Linked DNA regions of Paraglaciecola psychrophila 170. The protein of the gene in region 1 interacts with the protein of each later gene in a pairwise test. Links are inferred from orthologs where the notes say so. Each region holds a gene or a part of one and is shown in the gene's direction. Other genes may lie near its edges.

Region 1 (5,948 bases):
ATAAGACAAGTTACACCTAAATAAATGGAAAAAATCACGCGCATCATTTTTTGAGACAGATTTTTGGGACGAATAAAAGTTGAAAATACTAACAATTGCCCATCCAGATACCCCTTAAATTATAAAGTTAAGCGTAGATTACTCTCACACTTAATGGAACTGATTTTACATATTTAAATATATGTAAAATAATATTCGACAGAATTAACTTGATGATTTATCTAATGAATAAGGCCATGTAACTTTAGTTAATTTTTGTATATCCCATTATCAGTTTTTTTGAGGTGACTCAACATTAGAGTAATTACCGACACATGGGCCAACCATGAACCGATAGCCTAAAGCTGAATCGTCTTCAGTGACCAGTAAAATAGAATTTTCATCTATGGGTAAGCTTCGTTGCTGAGCAGATTTTATACAAGCTGATTTGGGGTACGTTTCAAAGTGATAAATAAAGCCTGCAATCAATTTGTCTAACCACTTTATATGACCTTGTTCGTCTACTGGTAAGTTAAACGGACTGTTGTTGAAGGTGAGTCTGACGTTTTTAGACGCTGTTTCGCCCAATACTATTTGCTCGTCAAGTTTGTCTTGTTGATGTCTCTCGTCTGATGAAGACTTCTTGAGCATTGCAATAGGTTGTTCAAACAGCTCTATTTGCTGGGCGTAGGGCACGATCATAAAAAAAATTGCCATGATCACGTAAGGGATCAATATCAGCCTGAGTATCATGGTAATTAAAACAAATGTTTTGTCTTCCCAATGTATTTTGATTTTGACGCCAAATGGACGTAGCAGAACCCCGATTACTAGCCACAAGTTGCCAGTAACCAAAGCTACAGAAAAAAACATGATGGAGCTCAATAATAGCCAAAACGGCAGCATAATCAGGGTGGCAAACCCTAATGTAAAAATAAAAGGACCAGGTTCGATACCCGTAATAACATTAATTTTAAGGGCTGATATAGCCAAAGCAAAATTAGCTGTTGCGGCGTACAACACCAATATTAGGGCTTTACCTAACATGTGCTCCCAGATGCGATTAAACACATGCCAAAGCTCTCTAATCAGCCCCACTCCGGCAATAGCTCCTACCCACAATAATTCAGAGTCCTGTTTGATGTCTTGATCAACGTTAACCAGTAACAATAAACAGGCAAACAAGTACATCCATTGGGATAGAGTCAGTTGTGAAAACTTGTGACGTAGATAAGGAATAATCTGCGTTGGCAAACGTGGCCAGTATTTCTTGAAGAACGTGGGAGGCTCAGTTTTTGGCGTTGTTTCAGAGTTGTCTAAGTAATCTAACTGATTGTTTATCATGTGATTTAGCCAAGGTGAATGATTAACTTTTTACTAAGGCTATCTAATATAATTGATTTTTAACCACTATGTTAGTGATGTTGGTAGTGGTGTTGTTTAACTTATTGCGTCCTCGTAATAGTGTATGCAGAGTAGGCCTATGTCACTGTCGATGCACCTGCTGATTCCAAGGTTTAAATCGTGTCAGGTATCTAAGTTATCGAATGAAGCTCAAATTAACGATGATAAGTTTTCAAACCTAAGACTGATTCGTATATAATCTCGCATCGTTTTTAAGCATGGCTTGCTAAATAGTGCGTTGCATTCAAATATGTACGCACATAATTAGCATCCAGTTTCGCCATCGGACTGTTTTTCGGTAAGCTGAGATAATTAATGAAATTTGAATTAGATAATACAGACGGTAAAGCTCGCCGTGGCCGGTTGATTTTTGAGCGTGGTGTGGTCGAAACACCGGCTTTCATGCCAGTGGGTACATACGGTACGGTAAAAGGCATGACACCAGAAGAGTTAGACGAGACAGGTGCGCATATCTGTTTAGGCAATACTTTCCATCTTATGCTGCGTCCGGGTACAGACATCATCAAACAACACGGTGATTTGCACGATTTTATGCATTGGGACAAACCTATTCTGACTGACTCAGGCGGTTTTCAGGTGTTTAGCTTGGGGGACTTACGTAAGATCACTGAAAAAGGTGTGACTTTCCGTTCACCTATCAATGGCGAAAAAATCCTTCTTACACCAGAAAAATCGATGCAGGTGCAACGTGATTTAGGCTCAGATATTGTGATGATATTTGATGAGTGTACGCCTTATCCAGCGACGGAAAGTGAAGCTAAGGTGTCTATGGAGTTGTCTTTGCGCTGGGCAAAACGTAGTAAGGAAGAACATGGTGATAACCCATCTGCGTTGTTTGGTATTATCCAAGGCGGTATGTACGAAGACTTACGTGATGTATCGTTGCAAGGATTGGAAGATATCGGTTTTGATGGGTATGCCATAGGCGGTTTATCAGTTGGTGAGCCAAAAGACGAAATGATAAAAGTACTGGATCACACGACTAATCAAATTCCTGCTGACAAACCTCGTTATTTGATGGGGGTCGGTAAACCCGAAGATATCGTAGAAGCGGTACGCCGTGGTATTGATATGTTCGATTGTGTGATGCCCACGCGTAATGCTCGTAATGGACACATGTTTATTACCAGTGGCGTGGTCAAGATCAGGAATGCGGTACATAAAACTGATATTGGTCCATTAGATGAAAAATGTGATTGTTACACTTGTAAAAATTATTCTCGGTCATATCTACACCACTTGGACAAATGTAATGAGATACTTGGCGCACGCTTAAATACAATTCATAATTTACGTTATTATCAACGTATAATGCAGGGTTTGCGAGATGCCATTGCCGCTAACGAACTCGATGCATTTGTTGCCGAATTCTATGCACTAAAAGATATGCCTGTGCCTCAACTGAAAAGCTGACTGGCATTAATACAATTAAAACTTACAAAAATTAGGGGAAATTATGAGTTTATTTATATCCAATGCCTACGCGCAAGATGCTGGTGGATCAGCCGGTGGTGGTTTTGAAATGTTGATCATGCTGGGTGTGTTTGGTTTGATTTTTTACTTTATGCTTTATCGCCCACAAGCTAAGCGTGTTAAAGAACACAAAAACTTAGTCACCTCCTTAAGTAAAGGTGATGAAGTGTTAACTCAAGGCGGCATGGTCGGTAAAATCATAAAAGTATCTGATGAAAAAGATTTTATCGAAATTGGCTTGAATGATACGACTAATATCGTTATTCAAAAGTCAGCCGTTTCAGCGGTTCTGCCTAAAGGTACTATGAAGGCTATCTAAATATAGATAGCGAATAGGGGCGTAAAGCCCCTTTTTTATTGGAAGAACGGAAGGAATTTCTTGTGTTAAATCAAACTCCGCTATGGAAGTACTTTTTGGTGGTCTTCGTGATCGGCATTTGTGCTTTATACGCCACTCCGAATTTGTATGGCGAAGATCATGCAGTGCAAATATCTGCAGGAAAAAATGCGGTTCTTGATGCTGCTGTAGTCGAAAAAGTCACAGCTGAACTTGCTGCTGCTAATATATCCAGTAAAAGTATTGTGCTAGAAAACGATCAAATACTTATTCGTTTGAAGGACTCTGATACCCAGTTAGTGGCTCGCGAAAAAATCGATAAAGCTTTAGGTGATAATTATATTGTTGCTATGAACTTGGCACCTGACACACCAGATTGGCTAGAAAGTTTGGGTGGTACACCAATGAAACTTGGTTTGGACTTACGAGGTGGTGTTCACTTTCTAATGGAAGTGGATATGAAATCAGCTCTGTCTAAAACGTTACAAGATATGGCGGGAGATTTTAAAACCGCATTACGTGATGAAGGTATTCGTTACCGTACAGTAAAACAACTGGATGACGGGGTCGAAATTTATTTTCGCGATCAAGAAACACTCGATAGTGCAGAGTTCTTCCTTAAAAACCGTAATCGTGACTTAGTGTTTGTTGAAAGAACTGGTTTAGTTATTTTTGCCAATATGTCTGATCAAAAACTAGCTGAGACTCGCGATTACGCGGTAAAGCAAAACATCACTATTATTCGTAATAGGGTAACCCAATTAGGTGTGTCTGACCCAACAGTACAAAAGCAAGGGCCTGACCGCATCGTTGTGCAACTACCGGGTATTCAAGACACAGCCAAAGCCAAAGAAATTTTGAACGCTACAGCTACCCTAGAATATCGTGAAGTAGACCTTGAACATGACGTGCGTGATGCCATTAATGGCCGCGTGCCTGCTGGATCTGAATTGTTACCTTATGACAAAGGCGGTCCGCAGTTACTTAAGAAACAAGTCATAGTGGCCGGTAGTTCAATTATCGATGCCAACAGCGGTGTCGATCAATATGGTATGCCCAAGGTATCTATATCACTTGACTCCAAAGGTGGCGCCAAGATGCTTAACTTCACTAAACGTGCAGTGGGCAAACCTATGGCGGTGGTTTTTATTGAATTTAAAACCACCGGTGAGAGAGACGCAGACGACAAGCTTATTTTTGAAGAAGAAAGGCGTGTCATTAGTGTCGCTACTATCAACGGTGTGTTCGGAAATCAGTTTGAAACGACCGGATTAGACTCTCCGCAAGAAGCTTATGACTTAGCATTACTATTAAGAGCAGGGGCTTTGATTGCACCGATTCAAATTATTGAAGAGCGCACAGTCGGTCCAAGCCTAGGTCAAGAAAATATCGACTTAGGGACAAAAGCTATTGTTTATGGCTTTATTGCCGTGCTGATTTTTATGCTAATTTACTACAAAAAATTTGGTTTTGTTGCCAATATCGCTTTGACGCTTAACTTAGTGATGATTATTGGCGTTATGTCAATGTTCCCTGCTGCCGCGCTAACGTTGCCTGGTATGGCAGGTATAGTGTTAACTGTGGGTATGGCTGTAGATGCTAACGTACTAATATTTGAACGAATACGTGAAGAAGTTAAAGATGGGCGAAGTCCGCAACAAGCTATTCATTACGGCTACGATAGTGCGTTTTCAACCATATTAGATGCCAATATTACGACCTTCCTGGTTGGGTTGATTTTGTTTGCAGTAGGCACAGGTCCGATCAAAGGATTCTCTATTACCTTGATGATCGGGATCATTACTTCAATGTTCACTGCGATCATTGTGACTCGTGTCATCGTTAATGCATGGTGGGGCGGTAGACGTCTGACCAAGCTGTCAATTTAGGAGCAGCAACATGCAATTATTAAACATGAAAGAAACTATTAAATTTATGTCGTTGAAAAAACCAGCGGCTATTTTGTCGCTGTTTTTGATTATTGGTTCGCTGACGTCTTTGGCCATTAATCAGCTGAACTGGGGACTAGATTTTACTGGCGGCACTCAAATTGAAGTAGGTTATACACAAACTGCAGATTTAGAGCAAATTCGCAGACAACTAGAAGCATCAGATTTTAATGATGCAGTGGTTCTGAATTTTGGTAGTAGCCAAGACGTACTTATACGCTTAGCGTCTCGAGAAGGTGTAAAGCCTTCTGAATTAGGTGACGCGGCTATTAAAGTATTAAAAGAGGCAGATAGCAGTGCAGAAATGCGCGGTAGTTCTTATGTCAGCTCTAGTGTAGGAGATGAACTCACCGAACAAGGTGGACTTGCTATGCTAGTGGCGCTAATTTGTATCCTTATTTACGTGGCATTACGTTTTGAATGGCGCTTTGCTCTAGGTTCAGTCGCAGCGCTAACGCATGATGTCATCATTACCTTAGGGTTATTTTCAGTATTAGGTTTAGAGTTCGATTTAACCGTACTAGCTGCCGTACTGGCTGTAATAGGTTATTCACTCAACGATACAATAGTAGTGTGTGACCGTATCCGTGAAAACTTCCGCAAGGTACGTAAATGTGAGCCGGAAGAGATAATTAATATTTCACTGACACAAACTTTAAACCGTACCATTATTACGTCTTTGACCACCATTTTAGTGTTGCTTGCTTTGTTCTTTGTAGGCGGCGCGACTATTCATGGTTTTGCTACAGCCTTATTATTTGGTGTGGTAATTGGTACTTATTCTT
Region 2 (3,012 bases), 1.7 Mb from region 1 along the record:
TTGCACGATTTTTTAAACAACTTTTTTGAACAAGACTTGCAAGTACGTTTTCGTCCCTCTTATTTCCCTTTCACAGAACCTTCGGCAGAAGTCGACGTGATGGGTAAAAATGGAAAATGGTTAGAGGTTTTGGGCTGCGGCATGGTGCATCCTAATGTGCTTAAAGCGGTCAATATTGATCCGGAAATTTACACTGGTTTTGCTTTTGGTATGGGCGTAGAACGCTTAACTATGTTGCGCTACGAAGTGAATGATTTACGTGCCTTCTTTGAAAACGATCTTCGTTTCCTTAAGCAATTTAATTAGGTCGGGTCAAGAATATGAAATTTAGTGAAAAGTGGTTAAGAGAATGGGTCAACCCATCTGTATCAACAGATGCGTTATCAGACCAATTGAGTATGGCAGGTCTAGAGGTTGATAGTGTTGAAGCTGTCGCCGGGGAGTTTTCTGGTGTGGTGGTGGGTGAAGTGGTGGAGTGTGGCCAGCATCCTGATGCAGATAAATTACAAGTAACAAAAATCAATGTAGGTGATGACGAACTGTTAGATATAGTCTGCGGCGCACCTAATTGTCGGCAAGGCATTAAAGTAGCAGTAGCGAAAGTGGGAGCGGTATTACCCGGTAACTTTAAAATCAAGAAGGCTAAACTACGTGGACAACCATCGATTGGTATGTTGTGTAGCTTTTCTGAACTAGGTATATCTGACGACCATGATGGCATTTTAGAATTACCTTTAGACGCGCCAATTGGCGAAGATATTAGAGATTATTTAAAACTTGATGATGTCACTATTGAAGTGGATTTAACACCAAACCGCGCTGATTGTTTAGGTATTAAAGGCCTAGCTCGTGAAGTGGGTGTGCTTAATAAAACGTCAGTCAACGAACCGCAGGTACCCATAGTTGCTGCAAGCATAACTGATAGACGTAACATTCAGTTGCTTGCTCCTGAAGCTTGTCCTCGTTATTTAGGACGTGTTATCAGGAATATTAATCTAGATGCAGTGACACCTTTATGGATGGTCGAAAAACTTAGGCGTTCAGGAGTCAGAAGTATTGACCCTGTGGTAGATATTACTAATTTTGTGTTGTTAGAGCTTGGGCACCCGATGCATGCGTTTGACAACAACAAGCTAGAAGGTGATGTCATTGTTCGTTTTGCCAAGCAAGACGAAAAGCTCACCTTGTTAGATGGCAATGAAGTGACACTTCAGGACAATACCCTAGTGATTGCTGATACTAACAAAGCTTTGGCTATGGCCGGTATATTTGGTGGCCTAGATTCTGGTATGACCCGCGAAAGTACAGATATCTTTCTTGAAAGTGCCTTTTTTGCTCCCGATGCTATTATGGGTAAAGCACGCCAATATGGCTTACATACTGATGCATCCCATCGCTATGAGCGAGGTGTCGATCCTCAGTTACAACAGATTGCTATGCAGCGAGCCACCCAATTATTGCTGGATATAGTAGGCGGTGAAGCGGGCCCAGTGATTGAGGCAGTAGATACAGCCTTTGTGCCTAATAATCGTTTGGTATCGTTAAGGCACAGTCGCTTAACAAAAGTGTTGGGTATTGAAATTGTTGCCGATACAGTCACAGACATCTTTAAACGTTTAGGCTTCAGTGTTTCTTTTGAGGAGCAAGTGTGGCAAGTCAGTGTTCCGCCTTATCGATTTGATATCAGTATCGAAGAAGATTTAATCGAAGAAGTTGCAAGGGTATATGGATACAACCAGATACCGGATATTGCACCTGTTGCAAGTTTGAAAATGTCGCAACATCAAGAACAAAAAATACAGTTAAGTCATCTTAAAAGTATCTTGGTCGAGAGTGATTACCAAGAAGCCATTACTTATTCATTTGTTGACCCAAAAATTCAATCACTGTTATTCCCTCATTTGGAAGGTCTGCAGCTACCTCATCCCATTTCTTCTGAAATGTCGACTATGCGTGTTAGTTTGTGGACAGGATTATTACAATCTGTTTCGTACAATCAAAAACGTCAACAAGGGCGGGTTAGATTATTTGAGTCTGGCCTGCGTTTTATTCCTGATGGCACTGAAAAGACGGGGGTAAAACAAGAACTTGTTATTAGTGGTGTTGTATGTGGTTTAGTCGCGGATGAAAATTGGGATAGCGTCAGCCGTTCAATTGATTTTTTTGATGCGAAGGCAGACGTCGAAAATCTACTAAATTGCGCTGGTGTTGTGGGGTATCGCTTTGAAAGTGCGAGTCATATTGCACTTCATCCCGGTCAATCTGCTGATGTTTTTGTTGGCGATACATTGATAGGAACGATTGGAGCCGTGCACCCACAGTTTGAAAAGCCACTAGGGTTAAATGGAAGATGTTTCGTGTTTGAGTTGGAAATAAATGCTCTAGGGCTAAAAAAACTACCTCAAGCGCAAGAAATTTCAAAATTCCCTGCAAATCGACGTGACATTGCAATCGTAGTAGACGATGATAAAGTAGTAGGAGATATATTGAGTTGCATAGAAAAATTTGGCGCAAATCAATTAGTTGGCCTAAACTTGTTCGACGTGTATCGTGGGAAGGGAATTGCACCAGGAAAGAAAAGCCTAGCGATTTCACTTATTTTACAAGATAAAACTAAAACACTAGAAGAAAGTGATATTCAGGCAACAGTTGATGGTATTTTAGCCACGTTGTCGCAAAAGTTTAAAGCATCATTGAGGGACTGATTGTATGGCGTTAACCAAAGCCGAAATGGCTGAACACTTATTTGAAAAACTTGGGATCAACAAGCGTGATGCTAAAGATCTAGTCGAAACTTTTTTTGAAGAAGTGCGTGAAGCCCTAGAATCAGGTGAACAAGTCAAACTATCTGGTTTTGGTAATTTTGATTTAAGAGAAAAAAATGAACGTCCTGGTAGAAATCCAAAAACCGGAGAAGACATTCCAATTAAGGCGCGACGCGTGGTTACATTTAGACCCGGTCAAAAACTTAAAAGTAGAGTCGAGAGTTCAAAGCCAATAGATTAATAGCAG

The links. Proteins that work in one complex are often made in the same cells at the same time.
Region 2: the proteins of secD (region 1) and pheT interact in binary tests that used the Escherichia coli proteins (3 or more experiments, as listed by UniProt). The link is inferred for Paraglaciecola psychrophila 170 from one-to-one orthologs.

Annotation. Positions count from the first base shown.
Region 1 is NC_020514.1:3,981,378-3,987,325, reverse strand. What follows is about bases 2,687-5,680. They hold secD (protein translocase subunit SecD), read left to right. Parts: upstream 2,687-3,258; coding sequence 3,259-5,103; downstream 5,104-5,680. Other genes in these bases: secF (protein translocase subunit SecF), read left to right, coding at 5,114-5,680; yajC (preprotein translocase subunit YajC), read left to right, coding at 2,861-3,196; tgt (tRNA guanosine(34) transglycosylase Tgt), read left to right, coding at 2,687-2,817. Also shown: C427_RS17475 (GGDEF domain-containing protein), read right to left, coding at 1-95; C427_RS17470 (ABC-2 family transporter permease), read right to left, coding at 271-1,323; more of tgt, read left to right, coding at 1,699-2,686; more of secF, read left to right, coding at 5,681-5,948. UniProt on the Escherichia coli protein: Part of the Sec protein translocase complex. Interacts with the SecYEG preprotein conducting channel. SecDF uses the proton motive force (PMF) to complete protein translocation after the ATP-dependent function of SecA.
Region 2 is NC_020514.1:2,309,509-2,312,520, forward strand. It holds pheT (phenylalanine--tRNA ligase subunit beta), read left to right. Parts: upstream 1-320; coding sequence 321-2,705; downstream 2,706-3,012. Other genes in the region: pheS (phenylalanine--tRNA ligase subunit alpha), read left to right, coding at 1-306; ihfA (integration host factor subunit alpha), read left to right, coding at 2,710-3,006.